2 regions of the Paenibacillus tianjinensis genome follow, and region 1 is predicted to be linked to the other one. Evidence: a T-box and tRNA genes for the amino acid it is inferred to sense, from the RefSeq annotation. Region 1 holds a T-box; the other holds one or more tRNA genes.
What was found. A T-box is a leader RNA that pairs with one kind of tRNA and senses whether it is charged. The one in region 1 lies ahead of JRJ22_RS23130 (valine--tRNA ligase), so its partner is inferred to be a tRNA-Val.
Positions count from the first base shown of each region.

Region 2: it encodes a tRNA-Val, which carries the amino acid that the T-box ahead of JRJ22_RS23130 (valine--tRNA ligase) is inferred to sense. The anticodon was not compared.

Region 1 is NZ_CP070969.1:4,969,211-4,983,919, reverse strand. Features, by position in the region: gene JRJ22_RS23145 (GGDEF domain-containing protein) at 1-849, opposite strand, end outside; gene JRJ22_RS23140 (glycosyltransferase family 4 protein) at 1,041-2,459, shown strand; gene JRJ22_RS23135 (LysM peptidoglycan-binding domain-containing protein) at 2,601-3,983, shown strand; T-box leader at 4,185-4,467, shown strand; gene JRJ22_RS23130 (valine--tRNA ligase) at 4,627-7,263, shown strand; gene JRJ22_RS23125 (bifunctional folylpolyglutamate synthase/dihydrofolate synthase) at 7,269-8,645, shown strand; gene murC (UDP-N-acetylmuramate--L-alanine ligase) at 8,653-10,041, shown strand; gene JRJ22_RS23115 (glycosyltransferase family 4 protein) at 10,308-11,489, shown strand; gene JRJ22_RS23110 (glycosyltransferase) at 11,673-12,857, shown strand; gene JRJ22_RS23105 (SPOR domain-containing protein) at 12,934-14,049, shown strand; gene JRJ22_RS23100 (DUF4321 domain-containing protein) at 14,232-14,477, shown strand; gene JRJ22_RS23095 (Maf family protein) at 14,514-14,709, shown strand, end outside.
Region 2 is NZ_CP070969.1:2,435,595-2,450,303, forward strand. Features, by position in the region: gene JRJ22_RS29720 (DUF5131 family protein) at 1-24, shown strand, start outside; gene JRJ22_RS10680 (hypothetical protein) at 177-629, opposite strand; gene JRJ22_RS10685 (hypothetical protein) at 814-1,254, opposite strand; tRNA gene JRJ22_RS10690 (tRNA-Val) at 1,708-1,779, opposite strand; gene JRJ22_RS10695 (AAA family ATPase) at 1,873-2,319, opposite strand; gene JRJ22_RS10700 (cupin domain-containing protein) at 2,473-3,006, shown strand; gene JRJ22_RS10705 (NUDIX hydrolase) at 3,003-3,434, shown strand; gene JRJ22_RS10710 (hypothetical protein) at 3,694-3,915, shown strand; gene JRJ22_RS10715 (GNAT family N-acetyltransferase) at 4,030-4,473, shown strand; gene JRJ22_RS10720 (DUF3892 domain-containing protein) at 4,561-4,797, shown strand; gene JRJ22_RS10725 (MBL fold metallo-hydrolase) at 4,875-5,612, opposite strand; gene JRJ22_RS10730 (hypothetical protein) at 5,766-6,317, shown strand; gene JRJ22_RS10735 (DUF1292 domain-containing protein) at 6,409-6,732, shown strand; gene JRJ22_RS10740 (aminotransferase class I/II-fold pyridoxal phosphate-dependent enzyme) at 6,853-8,328, opposite strand; gene JRJ22_RS10745 (MFS transporter) at 8,421-9,707, shown strand; gene JRJ22_RS10750 (hypothetical protein) at 10,013-10,609, shown strand; gene gndA (NADP-dependent phosphogluconate dehydrogenase) at 10,875-12,287, shown strand; gene JRJ22_RS10760 (shikimate kinase) at 12,420-12,965, shown strand; gene JRJ22_RS10765 (rhodanese-like domain-containing protein) at 12,991-13,299, opposite strand; gene aroA (3-phosphoshikimate 1-carboxyvinyltransferase) at 13,413-14,705, shown strand.

The DNA of each region.
Region 1 (14,709 bases):
GAACCGGTCGATGTCCGCCACTACGATGCCGATGCATTCGCCGCTATGATCCAGCTCTTTCATCATTTTGTCCATATGGGCACGGTTGTAGCTGCCGGTCAAAAAGTCCCGGTAAGCCATCTGCTCGAACTTGTCCCGCTCGAACTTATGCTGGGCACTCTGCGACTTCGAGAAGAAGGAGAGACTGACGATGTAATTCAGCAGGAAAAGAGCGATCAGCATTTCCCATTTCTCCATTTGAAGCAGGCGCAGCAGCAGGGCATTGGTTAATGCGACTTTGCTGAAATCCAGCAGATTCCGGCTTTTTAACAGCAGATTCAGCGCTTCTTTCCGCGTCTTAATATCCCCTGAGAGTGCAAAGGTGATTACCAGGAACCCTGAGGACAGAAAGGTTGTAACACAGACCATCAGCAGGAACAGCAGCCAGTATCCGGCCGGGAAATTAGCGGCAAATGGATAGAGAAGCGTATATAAATAGTAGGCGGCAGTACCGCCGAGCGTGAAGGAACCGATATTGTAAAAGGTATCCAGAAACTCTCCGGGATCAGCGGTTTTCGTTTTCTTTTTATAGATAAATACGGTAAACCGGTAACAAATCTCATAGAGCAGCGTACCCAGCGGGCCGGCAAAAATACCAAAGGAGGAAGTGTAGCTAATAGCGTAGTCAATGGTCGAGTTTCCGCTCCGGGTCACAATGCGCAGCTGGAAATAAAAGCTGGCGAATACCCAGTACAGCAGCATCGCTTTGAGATATGTATAGTTCAAGGCTACACCGGGATGCGTCCCGAGTGCTATGCCTACAGCAGCAATAAACAGTGACAAATCGAAAATTCGTGCTTTTGACATCATCGCCTGACTTCCTTTCCAGAGTTATACCGATTATACCCGAAATGTTGAAGCATGATAAAAATATATTTTGAAAATTTACAGGCTATTTTCTTTGTTGTACAAAAGAGACGCTCACCCATGTCGGGGAACCGGTGCCGATCATATAATACTTTGTTCATTAGTGAATTCTATTTGCCGGGGGAGAGGGGTTCATGAGAATATTGCTGGTTACCTACTGGGGACTCACCAATATGGGGGGGATCTGGACGTATATGAAACAACTCTCAGACAAGCTGAGCGAGCAGGGGCATACGGTAACCCTCATGGGCAGCAATGTGGAGAGCAATACCTTATATCTGCTGAACGAGAACGCTCTCTTTGATAAAAAAGCGTATTATACCGCGCTGCTGCCTTATCTGGATCCGCAGAAGTTTCCCCATTTGCATCAGGAGCACGGCATTTTTAGCTTTGAGCTGGGACGCTATGTATTCGAAGGCGGGGCTGCGGCGCTGGGCCTGGAGAAATATGATGTAATCCATGCCCAGGATCTTATTTCCTCTTATGCGCTGCGGCGGATTATGAAGGTTCCGGTGCCGCTGGTCTCCAGTGTTCATGGGGCTCTGGCCCGCGAGTCGTTTTATGAATACAAAGGGCTTGAGCCGGGGCTGACAAAGCTGGAATATGAGCGCAGGCCTATCTGGAGCTATTTCCGCCGGATCGAACAGCTTGGTGCGAACGCTGCGGACCTGATTATGGTCTCATCAGAATGGATCGGGCAGTTGGTGGGGGAGCTGGGAGTGGAACGGGATCGGATTCACCTTCAGCCCTATGGAGTCAATTTGAACGAATATGAGGTAAAAGCGGCAATGCCCTCTCCGCTTCATCTGGATCACGGGCGGAAGGTCATTATGTATGCCGGACGTCTTGAATATATCAAGGGAGTTCATGTATTGATCGGTGCACTTGGCATGGTGAAGCAGCAGCGCCGGGACTGGATCTGTGTGATCGCCGGGAACGGCAGCCTTATGGAGGAGCTAAAAGTACAGGTGGAGGAGCTTGGCATCCAGGACCTCGTTTTATTCCCCGGCAAAATAGACAATATCCCCGCTGCGCTGGCGGAAGCGGATATTTATGTCCAGCCCAGCCTGCAGGATACGCAGCCCTTTTCGGTTACTGAAGCGCAGCTTGCCGGCATTGCCCCGGTTGTAGCTGGTACGGCAGGGATGCCGGAAATGGTACAGCATGGGGTAACGGGCTGGATTGTGCCTCCGGAGAATCCGGAGGCGCTGGCGAAACAGCTGGAACAGCTGCTGGAAGATGACGAGCTGCGGGCCAAGACAGGAAGTGAGGCGAAGCGCTGGGCTGGGAACAGCCGTTCACTGGATGCGATGGTGGAAGGGACACTCAAGGGATACCGCTTGGCAGCAGGAAAGCAGGCATGCCGGCAGCCAAGCGCAGCTGCCGGTATATTGCATTTGATCAAACGGAAAGCCCGGCCTATTCCCGGTGCGTTTCATCCTGCAGATATTCTCAGTCTCACCGACCCAGGTAATCCACTGGCGCGTATCTTGCGCAGCAGACTTCCGGCAGAATATTGCATTCCCGATGCCGGCATCCTCTCCGGCAAGTGAAATAACCAGTGACTTATGCTGTTGTGTCCAAAATAGTCATGCCTTTCTGATTAAAGCATATACATGAGTGGAGTAACATTTTGGGCTTATGCTCTGGGCTTGTCTCAGAGTTAGATTATGCCAAGAAGGAGGACATTTCCCGTGTTTGACCAGTCCCACGGCTTGCGGTTTGATATTTATGAACGCATCCATCTATCGGATGAACTTCCGGGAATAGCTGAGCTGGAAGAGGTGGAGCTGATTCCGGATATTCAGGTGATTCAGCGGGAGGACCGGGCTGAGCTCTACGGCCAGCTGCTGCTCACCGGACTTTACCGGGGCGAAAATGACCGGACCGAGCGTCTGGAGCATGCCATTCCCGTTGAAATCACAGTTCCGCTGACCCGGGTCAGTTCACTTGAAGACATAGGGGTGGAGATCGAGAACTTCGATGTTGACCTGCTTACAATGCGAACTGTCAACATAACAGGCGTGCTCTCCCTGCGGGGTATCGGCGGAACGGATACTGGGGCCGCCTGGCAGCAGGAAGAGTACACAGTTGCGTATTCTCCGGAGCATGAAGGCCGGGGAAGTGATGCTCCGGCTGAACCCCGTGAGCATGATAACGATGCCCTGTATGAGAATTCATTGTGGACTTACGGCGAAGGTGCAGCTGAAGCCCCGGCAGATGAACACGAGAATGCTGTTTTTACAGCGGAAGCTGCAGTGAATCCGCTTTTTGTGGAAGGCTCCGTCTACACTCAGCCTGCAGGTTCCTCAGCACAGCTGCAGAAGGACAAAGAAGAGAAGCTGCGGACGCATAGCTTTGATTCTCATAAAGGCAGCGCAGAGCCGCTTTCCGGACACTTTTTTGGTGCGCGGGAGAAGGCAGAAGCTGCGAATACGCTTAACTCTCCGGAATTAGCGCAAGTGTCAGGCAGTGCGTCCTTAGAATCTGTTATACCTGCTGCTGCACTCGTGAATGCTTTTGAAGAAGACATAGCTGGGGCAGAGAATTATGCGGTTAACCGGGAAGAGCCTTCGGTTGCTGCAGAAGCAGAGGATAACGCTCCGCCTGAGGTTCAGGCCCAGGATGAAGCGGCGCTCCCCGAGCCAGCTGAATACAAGGAGAATGAAGTTTTCCATTCACCGGAGACGCTGCCCGCTCATGAAGAAAAGACGGACCTGAAAATCGCTTTAGGAAGCAAGAAGGAAGAAGAGACTCCTGCAAAGGAGCATCTCACCTTCTCCTCATTGCTCAGTTCAAGCCGTGCTCATAAGGAGCAGGAGACTGCCGCCCTGAGCGGAGCCGTTTCTGCAGTGCCTATTCCAGAGGCCGGAAATGATAGTGAATGGAAGAGCCGCTTCATCGGCGGATTGGGCGGTGCCGAGCTGTTCCGCAAAGTCCGGCTCTGCATCGTACAGCGGGAAGATACCCTGGACACTATTGCCGAGAAATATCAGCTGAGTGCCCGGGAGCTGGTCATGTACAACCGGCTGTCCGGCCAGAATGTGGAGGAAGGGCAGGTCTTATACATTCCTTAGAGCTCGTGAACGGCATGATTATGTACTTGAGAAACCTCTCCTTAAAAAATGGCAGGTTGCACTTCCATTTTTCAGAAAGGAGAGGTTTCTTTTTGTATTCCGACAAATATTTTATTTGGGCGGTATAAGTCTCGCGGTTTGTGCGTATGCTGGTTGACTAGGAATAGTACTAACTGTATTATGGGATTAAGTAAAACTTAGCTAAAGACTGGGAACGGGAAGAGTAGGCGGTCAGCCCTTCAGAGAGCGGAATTGTAATTGCTGTGAATTTCCGCAGGATGCAGCCACCGAAGTCGCCCCGGAGTCGCCCTTCTGAATGCATACCCTTAATCAGGGCTGCAGTGTAGGATGTGGCCGGATGCAGCCGTTATCTGCGTGAGTGTCGCGCTAAGCTCTGGAACCGTAAGGTACCCGGGCAGAGGTTTATTTTCTGTTAGCGCGAAACAAAGGTGGTACCGCGAAAGAATGGCCTTTCGTCCTTTGAGACGAAAGGCCTTTTTGTATTTTCATGACCACAAACAATACAGTTATCTTAATGGAGGTTCAGAACATGGCTGATCACAACACTAATGCGGCAGCGGAGCTGCCGGACACGCAGGCTGCGGCAGACAATGCTGCTGCTGACAATAACGCCAAGAGCGAAATGCCGACTACATATGATCCGAAGGCGGCAGAGCAGAAATGGTACACCTATTGGATGGAGAACGAATTCTTCAAGGCCGGCATGCGGCCTGATGCCGAGCCTTACAGTATTGTAATTCCCCCGCCGAATGTAACGGGCATGCTGCACATCGGGCATGCGCTGGATTTCACGCTGCAGGATATCCTGATCCGCACCAAGCGGATGCAGGGCTTCGATACCCTCTGGCTGCCGGGAACGGACCATGCCGGAATCGCCACCCAGACCAAGGTGGAGCAGAAGCTGCGCCAGCAGGGAATTTCACGCCATGATCTCGGCCGCGAGAAATTCCTGGAGCAGGTATGGGCCTGGAAAGAGCAGTACGCCGAAACCATTCACGGGCAATGGGCGAAGATGGGACTGTCTCTGGACTATTCGCGCGAGCGGTTTACGCTGGACGAAGGATTGACCAAAGGGGTACGCCAAGTCTTTGTTGAGCTGTACCGCAAAGGCCTGATCTACCGCGGCAAGCGTATTATCAACTGGGATCCGGCTGCGCGTACAGCGTTGTCAGATATCGAAGTGGAATATAAGGAAGTTAACGGTCATTTGTACCACCTGCGTTATCCGCTTAAGGACGGCAGCGGCTTCATTACAGTAGCGACTACGCGTCCTGAGACGATGCTGGGCGATACAGCGGTAGCGGTGCATCCTAAGGATGAACGCTATAAGGACCTGATCGGCAAAACTCTGATTTTGCCAATTATCGGCCGTGAAATTCCAGTGATTGCCGATGATTATGTAGAGAAGGAATTCGGCAGCGGAGCGGTGAAGATCACTCCGGCACATGATCCTAACGACTTCGAGGTAGGTCTGCGCCACAGCCTTCCGCAGATTAATGTGATGGACGAAGGCGGCATTATGAATGAGGAAGCTGGACCCTACCAGGGTCAGGACCGCAGCGAATGCCGCAAGAATATCGTTGCTGATCTGAAGGAGCAGGGTGTTCTGATCTCCATTGAGGACCATGTGCACCAGGTTGGTCACAGCGAGCGTTCCGGCGCAGTGGTTGAGCCTTACCTGTCCACCCAATGGTTCGTTAAGATGCAGCCGCTGGCCGAAGCCGCCATCACTGCACAGAAGAACGGCGACGGCGTTAACTTCGTTCCGGAACGTTTTGAGAAAACCTATCTGAACTGGATCGAAAATGTGCGTGACTGGTGTATTTCCCGTCAGCTGTGGTGGGGACACCGCATTCCGGCCTGGTACTCTGAGTCTACAGGCGAAGTATTCGTAGCCTACAGCGAGGAAGAAGCCCGCGAAATCAGCGGTCTTGATGATCTGAAGCAGGATGAGGACGTTCTTGATACCTGGTTCAGCTCCAATCTGTGGCCGTTCGCCACACTCGGCTGGCCGGATGAGAACAGCAGCGACTATCAGCGTTTCTACCCGAACAATGTCCTGGTTACCGGCTATGACATCATTTACTTCTGGGTAGCGCGTATGATCTTCTCTGCACTTGAATTTACCGGCAAAAAGCCATTCAATGATGTCTTTATGCACGGTCTGGTACGTGATGCGGAAGGACGCAAGATGTCCAAGTCGCTTGGTAACGGGATTGATCCGCTGGATGTTATTGAACAGTACGGTGCAGACGCGATGCGTTATATGATTTCAACCGGCAGCACGGCCGGCCAGGATCTGCGTTTCCGTATGGAGAAGGTAGAGCAGGCGCGCAATTTTGCCAACAAGATCTGGAATGCTTCCCGCTTCGCGCTGATGAATCTGGAAGGTGTAAGCTTTGCAGATATTGACATTACAGGTGAGCTCACTACGGCGGACCGCTGGATTTTACACCGCCTGAACGAAACTTCTCGCGATATTACGCGTCTAATTGACTCGTACGAGTATGGTGAGACCGGCCGTCTTCTGTACAACTTCATTTGGGATGACCTGTGTGACTGGTATATCGAGTTCGCGAAGCTGTCGCTTTATGGTGCGGATGCAGCCGCCAAAGCCAAGACCCAATCGGTGCTTGCCTATGTGCTGGACCGCACGCTGCGCCTGATTCATCCGTTCATGCCGTTCATCACCGAGGAAATCTGGCAGCATCTGCCGCATGAGGGTGAGACGATTACCCTGGCGCAGTGGCCTGTGTATGATGCGGCACTTGAGAACCCTGAGGCCGTTGCTGAAATGAACCTGCTGATGGATGTTATCCGTGCGGTTCGTAATATCCGTGCTGAAGTGAACGTGCCGATGAGTAAAAAGGTTGAGCTGATCATCAAAGCCGGCAGCGAAGAAACACTCAGCATCATTACCCGCAACGATAATTACATCGGGCGTTTCTGCAATACTTCATCGTTCGAAGCAGGCCTTAATCCGCAAACTCCGGATAAGGTTATGTCCGCAGTAGTTACAGGAGCAGAGCTCCTGCTGCCGCTATCCGGTCTGATCGATATCGAACAGGAAATTATCCGTCTGAAAAAAGAAGTTCAGACGCTGAACAGTGAAGTAGAACGCGTAGAGAAGAAGCTTGGCAACCAGGGATTTGTTGCCAAGGCACCGGCTAAAGTCATCGAAGAGGAACGGGCTAAGCAGGCGGATTATTCCGCTAAGCGCGAGAAAGTGCTGGCCCGCATCGCAGAGCTGAGAGGATAAGGGACATGGAAGAGATGATCGGGAGCGGCGGTACCGCTCCCTTAAGTTCTTATACAGAAGCGGTCGACTGGATTAACGGTTTGATTCCTTTCGGCATCCGTCCGGGGCTGGAGCGGATTGAAGTGCTGATGGAGAAGCTGGGCAATCCGCACCGCAAGCTGAAGTTCATTCATGTAGCAGGGACGAACGGCAAAGGCTCGACTTGCGCTTTTTTGACAAGTGTGCTGCTGAAGAGCGGGTATAGCGTTGGAACGTTCACTTCTCCCTATATCACCAAATTCACCAACCGTTTTCAGTATAATGGCATGGATATTCCTGAAGAGACGCTCGCCGAGCTTGCAGAGAAGCTGCGTCCGCTCGTCGAAGAAATTGCCGGGACTGAGCTGGGTTCACCCACGATGTTTGAGGTGGCTACGGCGCTGGCTATCCTCTACTATGCGGAGCGCTGTTATCCCGATGTAGTCGTATGGGAGACGGGTCTTGGGGGAAGGCTGGATGTAACGAACATCGTGACGCCTGTCGTGTCCGTGATTACAAATGTCGGCCATGATCATACCGATGTGCTGGGAGATACCCTGGAGAAGATTGCCGGTGAGAAAGCCGGAATCATCAAGCCGGGAGTTCCTGTAGTCAGCTGCGTGAGCCAGCCCGAAGTTATCGCTGTGCTTAAGGCCAAAGCGGCAGCCTGCCGCTCAACCCTCTATCTGGCGGGAGAAGATTTCAGCTATGATCTGATTGGGATTGAGGATGGTGTACAGCGGTTTAACTTTAAAGGTCCGTTCCGTTCACTGGACGTTGGCATTGGCATGAAAGGCGAGCATCAGCTGAGTAATGCGGCCGGGGCCATGATGACGCTGGAGGTTCTTCGTCAATACATGGCGTTCATGCTGGAGGACGAGGATGTGCTGGAAGGCTTTAAGAATACGTTCTGGGCTGGAAGGCTGGAGGAAGTAGGCCGCTCTCCGCGGATAGTACTCGACGGGGCACATAATCCCGAAGGTGCGGAGAGTCTGGCCAAAAGCCTGCCGCAGTTTTATAAGTACGGCAAATTAAATTTGCTCATGGGGATGCTGGCAAATAAGCATCATGAGTCATACTTCAAGCATATACTGCCTATAGTGGATACGCTCATCCTGACCGAACCGGATTTCCGGAAGAAAATGGACGCGGAAGAACTGCAGGCCATCGCAGAACGTCTGCGGGAGAAATATGCCAAAGAAAATTTGGAAATCATAGTAGAACGTAATTGGGGTAAGGCGCTGCAGCAGCTGCAGTCGATCACGTCAGAAAAAGATCTTGCGGTCGTGTCCGGCACACTGTATCTGATCTCCGATGTGCGCAGTACGCTTTTGCGGCAACCCGATTCTGAAAAAGGCTGGTGACGAACTGTTGGATACTACTGAACGTGTGCATTTTATAGGGATCGGCGGCTACGGAATGAGCGCGATTGCCCGGGTAATGCTTGAGATGGGATATACGGTTACGGGCTCCGATGTGGCAGCTCAGGAATTGACAGAGAAACTGATTGCCAAAGGTGCCAAGGTTTATATCGGACATACTGCGGAGCAGGTAAAAGGTGCGGATCTCGTAGTTTACTCTACGGCACTGGCAAGTGACAATGTGGAATGGGTGGAGGCGGAGCGTCTCAAAATCCCGGTTCTGCACCGTTCCCAAATGCTTGCCCGGCTGCTGAATGAACGCAAGGGAGTTGCCGTTGCAGGGGCGCACGGCAAAACAACTACCTCCTCGATGATCGCTTTGATCATGGAGGAATGCGGAGTGGACCCGACATATATTATCGGCGGGGAAATTATGAATGTCGGCACCAACGCCAAGGCCGGACAAGGAGAATTCGTCGTGGCCGAAGCGGATGAAAGCGACGGCTCCTTCCTCCAGTACCACCCTTGGCTGGCCATTGTGACTAATATTGAAGCGGATCATCTGGAGAACTATGGCGGCGATTTTGGCAAGCTGAAGGCTGCCTACGTCCAGTTTATGAATCAGCTTCGTGAAGACGGCACGGCCATTGTCTGTGCTGATGACGAGACGGCAAGCTCGCTTTTGTCCGAAGTGAAAGGCAATGTCATCACTTACGGCATTCATTCGCCGGATGCGGATTATACCGCCACTGACATCGTGCTGGGCGACCGGCTGGTCTCCTATACGATGAGCAGCCGTGGTCAAGTGCTGGGACGGATTGAGCTGTCCATTCCCGGAAAATACAATCTGTATAATTCAATGGCTGCGGTAATCGCCTGCCTGAAGTCAGGCATCGCTTTCGAGGCCATCGCAGACGCTATAGTGAAATTTCACGGTGCCAAACGCCGGTTCCAGGTGCTGGGCGAAGCAAATGATATTCTGGTGATTGATGACTATGCGCATCACCCTACCGAAATTCAGGCTACGATCAGCGCCGCCAAAGCTACCGGCAAACGGATTATTGCCGTCTTCCAGCCACAGCGGTATACCCGTACTTTCTTCCTGCTGGATGCGTTCAGCCGGGCCTTCAGTGAAGCAGATGAGGTAATCATTACCGACATTTACTCACCGGCCGGTGAGAAGCAGATTGAAGGTGTGACCTCTGCGAAACTAGTGGAACTGATTGTTCAGAACAGCAACGCCGGGGCAAGGCATCTGCCGACCAAGGAAGCCGTACTGGCAGACCTGCAAGGCCGTATTGCTCCAGGCGATCTGGTGCTCACAATGGGCGCCGGAGATATTTGGAAGGTCGGGTACACATTGGCGGAAGCTCTGAAGGAGCACGGTAAACAAGCATAAAAGGATTGAAGCTGTATCTCAAAGCGTATTCTTTCTGATCATTCGGAAAGGATACGCTTTTTTTTGAATTTTATTTAATTTTAATGGAAGCGTGTACAACCTTGTTGTATGGCGGTACTGCACTTTATGGAGTGGAAAATATTTTGAAATATTTCTGCAAAATCCCATAAAACGACAAAAACTCGCGCCGCTTTGGGGTAATATATCTTAAATGAATAAATATGTCCAAAAAATTACAGATAAAGTGGAGAGTAGGAGACGAGGTTATGAAGGAAAGATTACTGTTTATTTCCGCTGAGAATCCTTTTCCGCAAGACAGCGGCGGCAAACTGCGGACTGGCAATATTCTGAATATTTTGATGATGAAATATGAGGTAGACCTGCTAACCTACCGTAACCCCCGGGAACAGAAGCCGCAAGAGAGAGTGCCAGCCTTTACGATGCATGAAGTGGAACGACGGATGAGTTACCGTAAGGCGATGCTCCGTTCACTCTATAAGTGGCGCAACTGCTCTTATATGAGTCATGCAGATATGGATATGCACAGCCAGATTATTAGGCTTAGTAAACAGAACAGCTATAGTCACGTTTTTATTTCTCATAGCCTGCTAGGATCCTGTATTGATATCGTCCGCGGAGTACTGCCGGAGGCAGTCATTATTACGGATGCCCACAATTTCGAGAGCAATCTCTCGGCGCAGCTGGCACAGAAGAAGCACGGTATCGCCAAGCTGTATTTTAAGCTGAACGCGTTCTGGACCCGGCTGGATGAGCTGAAGCTGATGGATAAGACCAATCTGCTGCTGACAACGTCTGAACAGGACGGATTGTCCTTCAAAGCGCTGTCCACCAAAAATTCCTATAAAGTGCATGTCATCCCCAACTTCATCCGGATCGGCGATTATCGTTCAAAAGCAGAACCGGAGAAAGAAAAGTGGATCATCCTTCCCGGGAATATGAACTACTTTCCGAACGTTAATGCAGCCGTCTATTTCTACCGCGATATCTATCCGCTGATCAAAGCACAGGTTCCGGAGATCAAATGGTATATTGTAGGCCGGGATGTGCATCCTGATGTGGCTGCGCTGGCAGATAAAGATCCATCCATTGTGATCACTGGTTATGTAGACAGTGTAGCTGATTATGTACGGAGAGCACAGGTGGTTATTGCACCTCTGCTGGAGGGGAGCGGAACCCGTCTGAAGATACTGGAAGCCTGGGCGCTGAAGACCCCTGTTGTCTCCAGTACCAAAGGTGCGGAGGGTTTGCTCTACAAGCATGGCAGCAATATTATGATTGCCGATGATCCCGTGACTTTTGCCGCCAGTGTCGTGCAATTGCTCCAAGATCGTAAACAGGGAGCCATTCTGGCGGAGCAGGCGCATCGGACGCTGATGGCTAATTATGAGGCCGACAGTGTGAGGGAGAAGCTGTTGAGTCTTGTCTAAAACTCTTCATATTTAGAAATAAAAAAATTTTCTCTCATAAATCGACATTCTTTTTCAATAAACTGCGCTACTATTGATCTACAACTAAAGTTCTATAAAAAGCGGCTGGGTATGTATCCAGCCTGCTTTTTCTGCATGTTAATATAAGGTTTATTATTTTTATAGAACCAAGGAGCCAGAGATATGAGAGAGAGAATGCTGTTTCTTTCTGCCCGGATTCAAGGTCTGGGGGATGATCCAGAAGGAGAAATACGAACGGAAAGTCTGGTCAGCATCCTGCTGGAGAGATTCGATATCGATCTGCTTGAATATTGCAAGTGCCAGCGTGATTCAACATTACGTCCTGATGCTGCGCTTAGGATGCACACTGTAAATCAAGTCCCCAGGCCGCGCAAGTCCCTGATGGATTCGCTATATAAGCTTAGGGGTAAAGCTGTTCATAGTTATGCAGATAAAGATCTGCAGGCAGAAATCAGACGTCTGTGCAGCTTGAATGCATACAGCCATGTATTTATTGCGCAGGGAGTGCCTGGCGACTGCATTGATGTAGTGTCTTCATTGCTGCCGGAAGCTGCAATTATTACCGATTTACAGCGTCTGGAGAGCATGCAGTCAGAGGGAAGGGCTGCCGGCAAACGCGGTCTGAGCAGACGTTATCATAAGTTAAATGCGGCACTGTCCCGGCGGGATGAACGTAAATTATTGAACAAAACCGCTTTGCTGCTGACGGCTTCCGAGTGGGATGCCCTATCGTTCAAGGCCCTGTCTTTTGCGGATGCCGGCAAGGTTCATGTCGTGCCGCATTTTATCGATCTGGACGATTATCAATACAGCGAGCCTGCCGTCAAAGAGAATGCAATCCTGCTTAACTGGAATATGCACACCACTCAGGGCAAAAATGCAGCGTTGACCTTTCATAAGAAGGTGTATCCGTTAATTAAGGCTAAGGTTTCAGACTGCAAATGTTACATAGTCAGCAGGGAGGTTCATCCGGAGGTTGCAGCTTTAGCCAAGCTGGATTCCTCTGTGCAGATCATTGAAGAGAGCGGAGAGATGTACGCATACATACGGCGGGTGAAGGCGGTTGTGACTACGCTCCGTGAAGGCTGCGGCAGCCCGCTGAAAATTCTTGAGGCTTGGGCGCTGCGGACACCGGTAGTTACGGGCCACAAAAGTGCGGAGGGAATATATTGCGAGCCGGGCCGGAACATTCTGTTGGCCAACACCACCGGTGAAGTTGCCGAACAAGTGGTGAAGCTGCTGCAAACCCCGGAACTCGGATCGATTATAGCTGATCAGGCCTACCGGACACTGCTGAAGTATTATGAGGCAAGCAATATCAAGGAAAAAGTGCTCAGTTTGGTGTAATCATAGCAAAATAGCATATTCGCCCCCTCTCTATCATATATTCTCTTAACGAATAGACGATAGTGAGGTGTGAGATTTGAATAACGGAAGAATGACATTCCGCTTTGATATGAACAAGGACAAGAGCGGACAAGCACCGCAGGATATAAGTGCAGGCGGCGGAGGTCTCGGTACAGCGAAGGATTACAGCAGCACGCAGCAGCGTGAGGAGACAATCCCTTTAAAGACTTGGTCCTATAGAGATTATGAAGTAGAGCCTGTCAGCCAGTATCCTGAATTTATGCCAGCTGACGAACCGGAGAACTTCGGGGATATCTCCTACTCCGGAGTCAGTTATGGAGGCTCTTACCAGACCCGCCGGCCCACGCAATGGTGGAAATTCGCCCTTCCTGTTGCCGGAGCGCTGGGGATAGGAGTGTTGCTGGGCTACGCGGCGCTGAACTTCATCAGCGGTGTGAATGATGGCGGCAGCGGGCCTGCCGGAGCCAATACGGCAGCCGTGCAGAGCCAGGCGAACACTTCTTCCGGCCAGCCGGTTACCGGCGACACCGGTCTGCCGGACATCCCTGCTCCAGGCCGCATCCCCGTAGCAATTGCAGAGCAGAGCTATTATCTGCTGCAATACGGTGTGTTCAGTACCCCGGCAGGAGCCCAGCAGGCGCAGCAGGAATTACTCGCCGCGGGACTCGCCGCCGGCTTCGATCCTGAGGGCGGCAACCGGGTGTATGCCGGAATGTCGCCTGACCGCGAGCAGGCCAAGCTGCTTAGCAGCGGACTTAAGAATCAGGGGATTGAGCTGTACGTAAGAGAAGTGACATTGCCGGCCGCGGATCAGGCTGCTTTTGCCGGGGCTTCTGAGGCTGTGAACAGCTACTTTGCTGCCAGTGGGAAGCTGGTGAATGAGCTGAGCAGCGTATCTGCTTCGCTGCTTAGCGGAGCCGGCGGGAATGTGAACAGCGCTGCTGTCAGTGATCTTCATATGCAGTGGAATGAGGCTGTCAAACGACTGGAACCGGGCCTGTCTGCCGAGGGGAAGAGTCTTTGCGCAGGGCTGGAGAAATCCGTGAGCCAGGGAATTGCAGCACTTAACGAATATAATAAGAATCAAGCGCAAGGACTGCTCTGGGAAGTGCAGGACTCGATGATGAGCTTCCTGGCAGGCCAGAAGAGCCTGCTCTCCTTGCTTAGTTAACAGGAAATATAGCATCCCCCGGCCCGGTGTCCCGCCCCTGGCCGGGGGATTTTTGATACCAGTAGCATCCGGTTTTACCGGGTTGAATGGTAATCATTACCGATGTGGATTTTGAGTTTGTATTGAACTCAGTTTCACCGTATAATAATTAAGGTGTCAAAAAATGGCGAGGGAAGACGTGGATGAAGAAGAAAAATGTAGGAACACTGCTGTTATTTCTTATTCTGGGCTGGCTGGCCGGGGCATGGATCGCCAAGCTGCTGGAGCCTGTAAAAGCCCTGTCTTTTCTTACAGCCCCGACTGTTCTTAAGTGGTCGCCGCAAGCCGATTTGGACATCATAACCTATGATATCACTATTCATTTGAAATTGTGCCTGCTCAGTCTCGCCGGTATCATTACAGCCGTATGGCTGTATCGCAGACTGTAGCTTTCAGCTGCTGACTTCAGAAGGGACGTTTATACAGTGGAGCATGATAACTCACGACTCATTATCCTTGCCTCTGGTTCACCTCGCCGCCGGGAGCTAATGTCGAACCTTGGCTTGCCTTTCGAGGTGATGGTCAGCGATGCTGATGAGAGTACGCCGCCGGACTTTACACCGGAGATGATCGTGCATACGCTCGCTTTACGCAAAGCAGAAGCCGTATTGCCTGCCGCCG
Region 2 (14,709 bases), 2.5 Mb from region 1:
AAACGCCGGCTCATTGCATCGTAAAGCTTAATATCATGGATGATTACAGTCATGGCGTAGTGGACGCATACTGCTCACTAAGGGGGATAGTATAGCTTATTGCGGCAGCTCTGAACTAAAACCCAAAGTCATAGACTGCCGCTGTTATTTTTTATACTAACTATGAATCATTAACCTTAAGCGGTTGTCCCTGCTTGAGCAACTCCATTGAAAGTAACGGGACCAGTAATTGTGATGGCTGGTCCTGGTCCAGAATCGAAAGCATACATCGAATATCTTATTTCACCAGAGACAGGTACAGGAGGGTGGAAATCCGCAGCACTGAAAGAAATTAAGTTGTTGCCAGTATACAAATCTACAGTAGCTGTATAAATTACTACACCTGTTCCGCTAACTCCTGTACCACCTCTTTCAATGGTAATGGTAATAGCATTCGACGCAACACCGTCAACACCAATGGTTCCGACCAGTTCCACACGAACATCTGCAGCATTAGGGGTACTTAACACAGCAGCCACCTGTAAACCGATATCTCCCAAGAGCAGTGTTGGAGTATCAGGAAGTATTCCCACTCCAGTATTTGTATTGCTGAATTGAGAGGTTCTTGAATCTAAGAATTGAATAGCCATATAGTTCACTCCTTTGTCGATTCTTACTATCAGTATATGTTCTCTCTTAATTATTGTATGGACTAAACATGAGAGTGCTTTACCTATATTTGAGTTGGAAAAATTGGCTCGGACATTATCCGATTGTTCTATCCGACTTAGTTAGTGAGAATCTTATGATTGTTAGAATTACCGATCCAGATAATTAAGCTGTCCTCTTTTTCAAGAATGAATAAATCAGATAACTAGCTGTACATGGAATGAGGTATGAAACGTAGGTAAAGCCTAAGTTCCAATCATTTTGATAAACAACTTTCCCTGTAAAAACAAGAGTGCTTTCAAGGACAGTTTTTACGAGTGACATTACAGGGATAACAATCCATGCTCTTCCAAAATTATTGATCAAGTTTAGCGTGAAAACCGAAAACAATGCAAAAATCCCGAAATTGTATGGGATAAAGGATATTGTCCCGTAATCTTTCGGTGTAACGTACCACCAGTTCATATGAAATCCAACATCATTGACGAGGAAGGCAAGTAGTGCACCAATTATGCTAACTTGTATTGCAAAAGTCGGTTTCTTTATAAGCAAATATTGCCCAAAACACCAAGGAAGAATAAACCCCAAAAGTATATTTAATAACATCAAAATCACCTCGGATTAATTATTGCCACAAGTTGCGGGGTATAGGCATAATTGTTCTTTTTTTCAAGGAAGAGTCAAAGGTGCGTAATATGCTTGTGTCGCAGTACGAAGATACCAGGGAGTAGGAGTATCCCCCTCCTCTCCCATAGGTTCAATAAACTACTTCTTCTTTTTAAAGAAACCAAATAAAAACAAGAGAATTAAAATAACGATTATAAATTTCATCGGTATCACCTCTTTTTTGTGGGGATTATAGCATGATCTGCACGATTGATATAGAGGGTAGAGGAAGTATAAAATGGTCGGAAGGATAAGAAAGCTGGTGCCGAAGATGGCACCAGCTTTTGCTTTAATCTAGTACAGGGTACCATAATGGCACCAATACCATTTGTGCTTTGATTTATGAGGCGAAGAAAAAGAAAAAAAGCCTTGATATACAAGGCTTTCTGCGTATAGGACGGATGGGGTTCGAACCCATGACCCCTACCCTGTCAAGATAGTGCTCTCCCGCTGAGCTACCGTCCTGCAACGAAATTTATAATACCACAGGATGTCAGGTGAGCGCAATATTTTTTTAAGGATAAGATACATGGTGGTTTCTAGGTATAGTTTTTCAAATTATATCTTTAATAAATCTTGGATCGTTGTTACTACTACATGAGTACTAATGCCAGTTGTATCAATGGTATGAGTGATCATTTCTTCATATAATTTCAGCCTGTTACAACTCGACTCAATTTGTTCAACGGTTCTGTTATCAAGCAACATCCGATTCCGTAAAGATTCATCAGAACAAGTGAGCGTTATTCTTGTAAGTTTGTACTCTTCCCGGTGAAGTACCCAATTGAATAGGATATAGTCAAAGTTCGAATTCTCTAAAAAACTCCGGAGTAAATAGGTAATGTTACCCTCGACCACTTTTGTGTTCTCTTCTGTAATTATCCACGGGTTCATCATCCAGCACCAGTCCCCATCCAGCCAAACCGATTTGTGAAGTTTTTGATGCAGTGCTTTGCTAACTGTGGTTTTACCCACACCCGGTGTGCCGTTTTTCACTAAGTTCACCTGCGTTTATTAGGTTTTTATTATTTGCCATGCATGATTTCCTCTAGTTGTATGTTGTACGCTGATATTGTGAAGGAAGTTGCAAATTATGGAAAAGTGAACAGGTATCATGGTATCTTAAGTGGGACGAATTAAAATGGGGAGTGAGCGGAAATGGCGACAATTTTTAATGACCACAATATTTCGTTTAAGCAAAAGCAGTCTCCGGTACCGGAGTTTGCCTGGCATACCAGTGAGAAGCTGGCTAATGTGGTGGGCTCGAAGCATTTGATCTTTGATATCCGGTCACTGGATCCGGGGAAGTACTCTTATCCTTATCATTTTCATAGAAATGCGGAAGAGATCTTTGTAATCATGGAAGGGAAAGCACTGCTTAGGACGCCAAAAGGAATTGAGGAGCTGGGCACAGGCGATGTGGTGTTTTTTGAGACAGGCCCGGAAGGAGCGCATCAGCTGTTTAATCATACAGAGGCGCCATGTAAGTACTTGGATCTGCGGACGAATAACGGATTAGATGTTGCGGAGTATCCTGATTCCGGAAAAATCAATATTTTGCCGTACGAAGAGCTGTATCAAGCCGAGGACCGGGTGGATTATTACAAAGGTGAAGACAAGACCCGGGAGAAGTGGGAGCAGTTATCCGGTAGTTCTTCCAGCCATTCTGACAAAGGGGATAACAGCCAGTGAAAGTAACGATGTATGAGACAGGTATAGATGAAGCTGTACTTAAGTATGTGGTTATTGTTGCAAGACAGGGTGAGCAATGGATCATGGCAAAGCATCGCGAACGGTCGACATGGGAATTTGCCGGCGGCCATATTGAGCCGAATGAATCCCCGGATGAAGCCGCGGCCAGAGAGCTGTATGAGGAGACTGGAGCGGAGGAATACACGTTATATCCAATCAGCATATACTCGGTTGTCAGTGAGGGAGTACCTGAGAGCTTCGGTAAACTCTATCTGGCAGCCGTTCATAAGTTCGGACAACTCCCGCAGTATGAAATGGGGGAAATTAAGAGCTTTGCGGAAATACCCGAAGAAGTAACATACCCGATGATCTACCCTGCGCTTATGGCAAAGGTGAAGGATTTCATGAGGCAACATGAGCAGATCTGAGTAGAGGATAACGCTACGCTTGATACATATTTTAAAATTGATATGGAGGTGCCGTTATGCATGGCATATGAGACCAGACCTGAATTTACAGTGAGTGTGACGAGGCATATTTAGTTCTGTTAGGAAGTTTGGCTTGAAATAGTGCATTTTATCTTCTATATAATAAATGTAGCGGCCTTTATGAGTATATCGAGCCGGTTTATTATTCTTCTCAATCGTCAAAGCTGGAAACAGCAGTATTGATGGGAGGAATAAGCTAATGCGCAAATTCAAGTTACCGGTAACGGTTCTCTGTCTGGCTCTGCTCCTGGGGTTAACAGGTTGTAAGACAGTCTATCAGCCTCCTGAGGCTGTGGAAATACACCGGATGAGTGACATGGACATGGATGTCCAGCATAATAATTTAGATGGTCCGCTGTCACCGGTGATGCAGGATGTCTATGATCGTTCCATCTCCACAGAAGTCTACTCGGTTGAATAAGCTCTGCTGCCTCCGCCGCGGCAGGAGCAAATGTACTTCCCTATACAGGTTATCAAAAATTCTGTATAATAGGTCAACTATTGTTTTGACATAGAGAGGGGACAAAGGGAGAACATGGCGGCGGAAATTGTACATGTGACTACAGATGAACTGCTTCAGATGGGGCTGGATATCCGCAAAAAGGTATTTGTTGAAGAACAGAACGTGCCGGCGGAAGAAGAAATTGATGAATACGATGTGATCAGTGATCAGGCGCATCATTTGCTGATTATCGATAACGGTCTGCCGGTAGCTACCGGACGCCTGATTTATTATAAAACAGGGACTGCCAAGATGCAGCGTATCGCTGTCCATAAAGATTACCGGAGTAAGGGATACGGCCGGATTCTACTGATGGCGCTGGAAGAGCGGGCCCGTGAGCTGGGTCTTGAGTTCTCTGTGCTGGATGCACAGTGTCAAGCAGAGGATTTTTACAGCAAGCAAGGGTATGAGGTCATCTCTACGGAGCCGTTTTATGATGCTGGTATTTTGCATGTAAGAATGCAGAAGAAGCTGTAACGGGCTCAGGTACATATTTTGTCGGTGCTGAGGGCAAGATAGGGGTGAGCCGTATGGCTAATCCAAGCGTGAAGGAATGAATCCCAAGTGATGAACAATGAACGCGAGCGGTTTGTAGCAGCCCAAAGAAATGGTGACGGTGACCTGATGAAGTTTCAGACTTCCTCAGGACGAGTGCTGGATTACCAGCAGGCGCTTCAGGAGGTTCAGGCCGGCAGTATAGCTGGAGTGAACGTGTTCAAAGGAAGAGACGGAGAGATGTACATCCGCGGTGACGCAGACGGTGATCCGAGCAATAATCTGGATCAGTTGCCGCAGTTTTAAGTACGGCTGGACAAACGCTATTAACGCGAACTTGTCCGGCCTTTTTTTTCGTTTATTTCCATAAAGGTTAGCAGATCTTACAGCGCATAGATCACATGCTGCTCCAGAAAGGTCATCTCAGCAGTTTTCCCCTCGAACTCCGGCTTTTGATCCCCGTAATGCATCAGACGAATCACCTTACGGACGTCTTCAGGCAGAGACAATAATTCACTTAGCGTTGTATGAACCTCGCCAGGACCTTTGAGCTGGCAATCGTGGAAGATTTGACGGATAGCCTGCTTACGGACCAGCTTCAGTAGCAGCTCAGGCTGAAAGATCATATCGGCACTATAAAAGATTTCTCCGCCCAGCAGCAGAGAGTAGCTGTCTTTGCCGCGGATATGGGGTGTGCGGATCAGCTCCAGTGTGATTTCGGTGGAGAGCTGATAAGGAAAGCCAGGTTTCAGCAGCCTGACCTCAAACGCGTCTTCTAGAGAACTTGGATTATGAGCTGCTGAGGAGCTGTTCTTTTGAAAACTCTCCCACAGCGGTTCAACTAAAGTATCGGCTACCAGCAAGATCATCTTTCTGCCGAACTTTGTTCTCATAAGCCTGGATAGCTCAGGGAGACCGCCGGCATGATCATCATGGATATGGGTGATCAGGACGGCATTTACATCCGCGAAGGATCTGCCCAGCTTCTCCATTGCCAGTGGAGCTGTCGTTCCACAGTCAATCAGAAGTGTATAATCCCTGCTTAAAAGCAGCCCGTTATTATTATAGTAGTTTTTGGCAAAAGCATCGCCTGTGCCAAGCATTTGCAGACTTACGGTCATCGTATCGTTCCTCCAATATTCAGTGCTGAGGCCTTAATTTATATATAGTATCATTTTAAGCTTTGTATTGAAATTTACGTCCTAAACCTGCGCAACTTGTGGCAATCTTGGTAGTATATATTAACAGCATGAATTATTTGGAGGGTCTCTATTATGAGATGGAAAAAAATTGCTCTGTGCGTGGTTGTTTTTTCCCTAATGGGAGGATCATTATTGTTCGCGGACGCTGTAAATCAGAAGCTTAGGGTATGGAGCAATGGAAAGGAAATGGCCGATGGAGGCTATTTGATTGACGGAAAAGCCTATATACCGGCTAGAGAAGCCGGAGGTGTCGTCAGCTGGGACGGTTCGGGCAAAGTGACGATCCTTAAGCCAAATGTGCAAATCGTACTGTTTAACGGCGATAAGGTTTTTGGCAATGTAAATGTGGGCAAGCTCAAAATCAAGGTGTTGACCCAAGTGGACAGTCTGACCGACGATATTGCAGCAGTGAAGGTTGCCATTACTGATCCTTCCGGCAATGTGAAGGACATTCAGTCCCAGGAGCTTGGCGGTTCGAAGAAGGAGGATTTCTGGTTCCCGACTTCGGAGTTCACGTATGATTTCAAGGATGCCGGCAAATACCGGGTGGGCTTCTATATCAAGGCGTCCAAGGGCTCTGATTACGTACTTGTGTCTGAGAAGGTAATCACTGCGCTGGATTAAGTATTTTGGGCGGCCCTCAAATTGACCTGAACTTATCATACGTGTTACGATACCAAATGTAGGATAATTCAATTTAAAGTGAGGTATTTCAATGAGCGATCACAAACATGAGCATGGCCATGAACATGGTGAAGCATGCGGTTGCGGACATGATCACGACCATGAGCACGAGGAGTTTGTGCTGACCTTGACGAACGAGCAGGGCGAAGATGTAGAAATGGTGCTGGTGGAAACGTTCGACGTAGGCGAGAAATTGTACGCACTGCTGCTGGAACGTGAAAACCCTGAAGCAGACGGCATCATTCTGCGTATGGAAGAAGAAGATGAAGAAATGGTGCTTTACAACATTGAAGATGAAGCTGAATGGAAAGCTGTTGAAGAAGCTTATAATGAGCTGCTTGCCCAGCAAGAATAGATTTCAGTGTAGCTGAGAGGCTGCGGACCGGACAGGCAGCGGCGCTCTAATGCACAAAACCCGATACTGATCCAGTATCGGGTTTTTGTATGGGAACATTTAATTGGGAGAAGCGGCCGATCAGGAGATCGGCTCGGCTTCTACAATCACTTTAACGAAGTTGATGCTGCGGTCTTCAGGCCCTTTGACCGGCAGACCGATTTCTACATGGTCGATGATATAGTCGATGTTATCCTGGGTAATTACTTCACCTGGGAGTAAAATAGGAATCCCCGGCGGATAGACATAGATAAACTCCGCTATGATATAGCCTGCAGACTCGCGGAACGGAACCACCTGAGTGTCTGCGTAGAAGGCATCCCGGGGGATAAGGGCAAGCTGCGGAATTTCCGGCACTTGCACCTTTAGCTCATAGATTTCACCTTTGCTGTAGTGGATTGCTGAGAGCACCCGCAAGGCAGAAATCAATTTATCTACGGATTCCTGGGTATCGCCAGGGGTAATCAGGCAAAGAATGTTATACATGTCGCTCAGTTCAACTTCAATGTTGTACTTCTGGCGGAGCCAGTTCTCAGTCTCATAACCGGTAATGCCAAGATGACGCACATGAATGTTGAGTTTCGTCGGATCCAGATTAAAGGTGGCTTCTGTACCGAGAATTTCTTTTCCAAAACTGTACAAGCCGTCAATATTGTTAATCGCCTCACGTGCGTAATTGGACAAAGCAATCGTCCGTGAAGCCATTTCGTGGCCGTTCAGTGCAAGATTGCGTCTGGAGGTATCCAGGGACGCGAGCAGAATATATGAAGTGGACGTAGTTGTGAGCATGCTGATGATCGTCTGTACCCGCTGCGGGTTGACCAGGCCGGTCTTCGCATTCAGATTAAGTACCGAGCTTTGCGTCATGGAGCCGCCCAGCTTGTGTACACTGGTTGCTGCCATATCCGCTCCGGCCTGCATGGCCGAGACCGGCAGATCCTCATGAAAATGAATCAATACTCCATGTGCCTCATCCACCAGTACGGGAACGCCGTAGCTGTGGGCAAGATCCACAATCGAACGCAGGTCGGCGACAACGCCAAAATACGTTGGATTGATTACTAGAACTCCTTTGGCGTCCGGATGACGCCTTAATGCCCGTTCCAGCGAGCTGGTGGTAATGCCGTGGTCTATCCCAAGATTCTCATCCTGTACAGGTGAGACAAAAACAGGCTTGGCTCCGGAGAAAATTATCGCCGACATCACTGATTTGTGAATGTTGCGGGGGACAATTATTTTGTCTCCTTCCGAGCAGACAGAGAGGATCATAGTCATGATGGCATTGCTCGTGCCTTGTACGCTAAAATACGTATAGTCGGCGCCAAAGGCCTGCGCAGCCAGCTTTTGAGCTTCCAGTATCACCCCGGTAGGCTGATGAAGGTCATCGAGCGGTGCGATGTTGATCAAATCTATGGATAGCGCGTTATCGCCGATAAACTCACGGAATTCGGCATCGGTTCCTAGCCCCTTCTTATGCCCAGGAATATGAAATTGAACAGGGTTTCCGGCGGCATGCTTTTTAAGAGCGGTGAAGAGGGGAGTTTCGTGTTGATTCATTTAATGCTGTCACAACCTTTCGTCAAGATTTATTTTTTTACGACAAGCATCAGTATAACAAATCAATCACCATAATACTAGGATGTGATGTAATGTCTGGCAAAGTAGCACAACGTATGCATATCAATCTGGCTTCGCCGTTCATCATGGAGATGTGGGTAATCATCTTCCTGGTGGAATTTGTAAAAGGATCCCTGCTGGTCGCTTTGCTGCCGGTTTATATGGAGAACATTCTGGGTCTGTCAGTCACCGTTGTCGGGTTCGCTTTTGCCCTGCAGTATTTAGGTGATAATCTCTTCCGCAGCCCGTTCGGCTGGGTGATGGAGCGGATCGGGTACCGCTGGACCATGACCGGGGCTCTGGCGCTGATTCTGGTGGCTGTCGGTATGATTATATATGCCAAGGATGCAGTAACGTTGTCTGCAGCCTGTCTTATTCTAGGCATCGGTACATCGCCCCTTTGGCCATGCACCATGACCGGCATCACCGAACTGGCAGGCTCCACGGAAAGTGGCAGCAGCGGGGCAGCGATGGGCGCGGTGGAGATGGCTTCGCTTGCCGGAACGGGCATCGGACCGATTGTTGTTAATTTCATGATGGATCACGGAGGACAGAGCTACCGGTTCGTATTTTTTGTACTCATGGGCTGTGCTGCAGCGGTGACAGCGATTGCGATGCTTCTGCCTTCGAGAATTGGCGGGCAGGCGACTCATGTGGTGCGCGATATGCACGGCGATGCTCCGGAAGCAGCACGTAGACCGCTACAGCCCCTGCAGAGTCTGAAGCGTACGATGCATCAAGTAAGAACCTCACTGAAGGTTAGCAGGCTGCTCTTCCCGGCCTTGTTCCTCCAGGCATTTGCCATCGGGCTTATGACTCCTGTGGTGACCCTGTTTACACGCGCTGAGCTGCACGTGACCCCGAACCAGTTCAGTCTGCTCTTGATTGCAGGTGGAGGAATCACGGTACTGGCGCTTATTCCAGCAGGAAAGCTGGTAGACCGGATAGGAACAACACTCTTTTTGAATATCGGCTTCCTGCTGGCGGCCTGCTCGCTGGCATTCTTCTCCCAGGTGCGCTGGCTGCCGCTGGCCTTCGTGGCTGTGGCCCTTGTCGGAATCAGCTATGCGCTTATTCTGCCCGCCTGGAATGCTTTTATAGCTAAGCAGGTGCCAAAAGGTGAGCGGGGCACCGTATGGGGCTTATTCCTGACCCTTCAGGGCTCCGGGATGGTAGCCGGGCCGGTTCTGTCAGGTAAGCTGTGGGATTCGGTCAGCCACGGTGCGCCTTTTCTGGCGAGTGCAGCGGTGATGGTATTGCTGTTCGGTCTACATCTGCTGATCGTTCACCGGACCAAGCTGAAACATAATCCAAGCTGAATAAACTCGGTCAGCTAAATTATAAGCCGCAAGCCAGGGAACTCTGTGTTCCTGTGCTTGCGGCTTTATTTTATCGTAAGGCTGAATGAATAGGGGGCAGAAGTAAAATGAGCGGAGACCGTTTGGAAATGGCAGGAAACGGGTAAAAATAGTCAATAAACCAAGTTACCGCTACATAATATGAAGTATAAAATAAATGTAAGACGAATGCATAGCTATTGACAGGTAAAGTGGAGGTCCGGCAGCCAGTTTTATGTATACAGATCAGCTGCATTGTATTAACAAAGCTGTTAGGGGGGAGTGCCGTGAACAAAAATGATGAAGTGGAGTACTGTAATCTGGAGCTGCGCTTTGACAGACAGCATATTCAGGAGCTGATCAAGGATTTGATCAAAGAAGGCTATTCCCTTTACTGGAGTGAGAATGAAAGTGTTTTTTTGATTTCGGTGCGCACCGGACGCAAGCTGGTGAAGCTTCGCTTCCAGCAGATCAAGGATGGCTATAAGCTGGTAGGCGATTATATGATCCGTGATGCGCGCCTGTCCGAGTGGATGGAGAAGCTGATAGGCGATATGAGAGGACACGCGGTAGTCAAAAGGTTCCGTGACCGCCAGATCATTATTGAGAATATTTTATTTGGTGAAGTGATCCGACTGGTGGAAATTTCCGGGTATCAGCAGCGTGTGCTGTACCAGAAAGGTCCACTGCTCTCGGATCAGGAGCTGACGAAGCTATTCTACTCCGGTGAGGGGGAGGAACGAATCCAGCAGCGCAGAGTGGAAGTGGATGAGGAACTGGACCGCATGAGCGAAGCGTTGCGAAGCGAGGACCCCGCGCAAGTAGAAGCTAGCAGGGCGAAACTGGCTAAACTGGCCCGTGAATTGAACATGCTTGAATGGTAAGGACAGCAACTGACAAATATAGCAGGGTATCCCGCAGGCCGGGGTGCCCTGAGTTTTTTTGGAGTGATGATCAGGGGTTCACTTCTGGCGGTAAAAACGGTAAAATAGTCATTGTGAGCAATTTCCTATTTGAAAAGGATTTTGTCAATGAAATTGATCTCTCTTTCGCAGACGGAACTTTACTGTATCTGACAAAGGGTGGTATTCTTAATACTGCGAGAAATGAATTTCACAAAAATACAGGATGCAAAGGGTGGAGGACCAGATGGCAAAACAACAAATCGGTGTAATTGGCTTGGCGGTAATGGGTAAAAACTTGGCTCTTAACATCGAGAGCAAAGGCTTTACCGTATCGGTATTTAACCGTTCCCCGGAGAAGACACATGACCTGATTGCCGAGGCAGAAGGCAAAAACTTGGTAGGTACTTTTTCTGTCGAGGAGTTTGTAGAATCACTTGAAGTACCGCGTAAAATTCTGATCATGGTGCAAGCGGGTAAAGCTACTGACGCAACAATCGAGCTGCTGCTGCCACATCTTGACCAAGGCGATATCATTATCGATGGGGGTAATGCTTACTTCCCTGATACCGTGCGCCGCAGCAAAGAGCTTGAAGAAAAAGGCTTCCGCTTCATCGGCACCGGTGTATCCGGCGGTGAAGAAGGGGCGCTTAAAGGACCTTCCATTATGCCTGGCGGTCAGGAAAGTGCCTACAAGCTGGTAGAACCGATTCTTACGGCAATTTCGGCCAAAGTGGACGGAGAGCCTTGCTGTACATATATTGGACCTGACGGTGCCGGACACTATGTAAAAATGGTGCATAACGGTATCGAGTACGGCGACATGCAGCTGATCTGTGAAGCGTACCAATTATTGAAGGATGTGCTTGGCCTGGATGCCAAGGAACTGCACAGCATCTTCAAAGAGTGGAACAGCGGGGAGCTGGACAGCTACCTGATCGAGATCACTACAGATATCTTCGCACAGTATGATGAAGAAACCGGCAAACCGATGGTAGATGTAATTCTGGATGCAGCAGGCCAAAAAGGAACAGGAAAATGGACAAGCCAAAGCTCACTCGACCTTGGTGTGCCTCTGTCCATGATCACCGAATCTGTATTCTCCCGCTTCCTGTCAGCTATGAAGGATGAGCGTGTAGAAGCCAGCAAAGTGCTGAGCGGGCCGGCTGTTGAGCCTTTCCAGGGTGACAAGGCAGAATTCATCGAGAACGTGCGCAAAGCACTGTTTGCCAGCAAAATCGTATCCTACGCTCAAGGCTTCGCCCAGCTGCGCGTAGCTTCCGACGAATACAATTGGGATCTGAAATACGGCAGTCTGGCTAAAATCTGGCGTGGCGGCTGCATTATCCGCTCCCGTTTCCTTCAGAACATTACTGATGCTTACGAAACTAATCCGGAGCTGAAGAACCTGCTGCTGGATCCGTTCTTCAAAGACATCATGAGCTCCTACCAGTCCGCTTGGCGTAAAGTGGTTGCCGCAGCGGTAACCCAAGGGGTACCTGTACCGGGCTTCTCCAGTGCACTTGCATATTACGACAGCTACCGTACAGAGCGCCTGCCAGCAAACCTGCTTCAGGCACAGCGCGATTACTTCGGCGCCCACACCTTCAAACGTGTGGACAAGGAAGGCGTCTTCCACCACAACTGGCTGTCTGAATAGTAGTAAGGGATAAACCGCTAATAACGGCCCGAACAGCTTCCCTTTCGCGGGAGGACGTTCGGGCCTTTTTTATTTGTGCAACCTTTTCACCCTGTGTTATGATATGACAAATGTCGCGGTTGGAGGGTAGTCATGACAGGGGATAGGGAGCAACAAAGTGAAAACAGGGCGAACCGGAACAGGAACATTATCCTGGTTGGGATGATGGCTACAGGCAAGTCAACGGTTGGCGCAATGCTGGCAGAGGAGCTTGGCTACGAGCTGGTTGATTTAGATCATGTGATTATTGAGAGTGAAGGCCGGAGCATCGCGGAGATTTTTGCGAGTGAAGGTGAGGCATATTTCCGGAAGCTTGAATCGGCAGCATTGCTGCGGATGCTTGAGGGAGAGGGAAGAATAATCTCCACGGGCGGAGGAGCGGTGCTTGTCCCCGGTAACGCCGAGATTATGCTGGCCCATGGTCTTGTAGTGGCTCTTACAGCTACTGAGGAGGCAATTCTTGCAAGGGTTAGCGGGGATCAGAATCGTCCGCTGCTCGCCGGCAACGCGCAAGAAAGGATCCGCACCATAATGGAGCAGCGCCGTGAGGCTTACCGTTTCGCGCATTGCACGGTCGATACATCGGAGCTGAGTGCGGCAGAAGTGTCGCAGCATATTTTAATGCATTACCGCGGTTGAGCTTTTAAGTGTACTTGCGGGCAGCTTAGTCTTCTGCGGTTTCGTTCCATTCAATCATCCCGCCGCTGAGGTTGGCGGTAGTGAAGCCGAACTGCTGCAGATATTCACAGACGCGCTGGCTGCGTGCGCCCGAGCGGCAGATGAAGACCACTTCAGCATCGGCCGGAAGCTCAGCGGTACGCTGCGGGATCTGGCCCATGGGAATGTGAACAGCGCCCGGAATCATTCCGGTGGCTACTTCATCATCTTCACGGACATCTATCAGACACAGGTCCTCACCTGCCGTAAGACGCTGCCGCAGCACTTCGGGTGTAATTTGTGGAATATCGTTCATGGTAAAGACCTCTTTTCTTTGAGAGAATGATTTTATGATAACACAGCATTAGATTACCATGTCAAACCCAGCACTACATATATACACTACAATTATTAAGGAGCGTTTGGATTATGGACGTTATTGTTAGGCCGACACCTACCCTGCAAGGAGAATTTGGAGCACTGTCTTCCAAAAACTACACTACACGCTACCTGTTGGTAGCCGCTCTGTCTGAAGGCGTTAGTACCATTTATCATCCTGCTCACAGTGAAGACAGTGATGCAATTCGCAGATGTATCGCTGATCTGGGAGCCGTGCTGACGGAAGATGACGAGAAAATCGTGATTCAGGGCTTCGGCCGGAATCCACGCGATGTAAAAGAATTGAATGTCGGTAATGCCGGTGCAGTACTGCGTTTTCTGATGGCTGTTGCCGCGCTGAGCCCTGAGGTAACCTTTGTGAATACTTATCCAGATTCCCTGGGTAAACGCCCGCATGACGATCTGATCAAGGCGCTGGGCCAGTTGGGTGTTGAAGTGGAGCATAACAACGGAAGGCTTCCCATTACGATTCGCGGCGGAAAGCCGGCCGGCGGTAGGATTACCGTATCCGGAGCAGTCAGCTCTCAGTATCTCAGTGCGCTGCTGTTCCTGACGCCGCTGCTTGAGGAAGACAGCGAGATCGTTGTTCTGGACGATCTGAAATCGAAGGTCGTTGTCGGCCAGACGCTGGAGGTGCTGGAGCAGGCAGGCATCGTTGTTCATGCCGCAGATGATTACATGTCCTTTAAAGTGCCGGGCCGCCAGGCCTATGCCGCCAAATCGTACACTGTACAAGGCGATTATCCGGGATCAGCGGCTGTGCTAGCAGCAGCGGCAGTCACGAAGTCGGATGTGAAGATTCACCGGCTTGCTGAACACAGCAAGCAGGGAGAGCGGGCAATTGTCGACGTGCTGCGTATGATGGAAGTACCGCTTACCCATGAGAACGGAACTGTACATGTTCAGGGCAACGGAATCCTTAAGGCTGTGGAATTCGATGGCGATGCAGCCACTGACGCTGTACTGGCTATGGTAGCGGCAGCGGTATTTGCCGAAGGTACCTCGCGCTTCTACAATGTGGAAAACCTGCGGTATAAGGAATGCGACCGCATCACGGATTATTTGGCCGAGCTGACCCGTGCCGGAGCCAAGGTCGAGGAGCGCCGCGACGAGATCATCGTCCATGGGTTGCCGGAAGGTGTAGAAGGCGGCGTGACTATTAATGCGCATTACGATCACCGGGTCATTATGGCCTTGACGGTGGTTGGCCTTCGGGCCCGTCAGCCACTGCTGATCAAGGACGCTCACCATGTGGCGAAATCGTACCCGCAATATTTTGACCATTTGCGCGAGCTTGGTGCCGATGTGGAATGGGTAAAATAGGAAT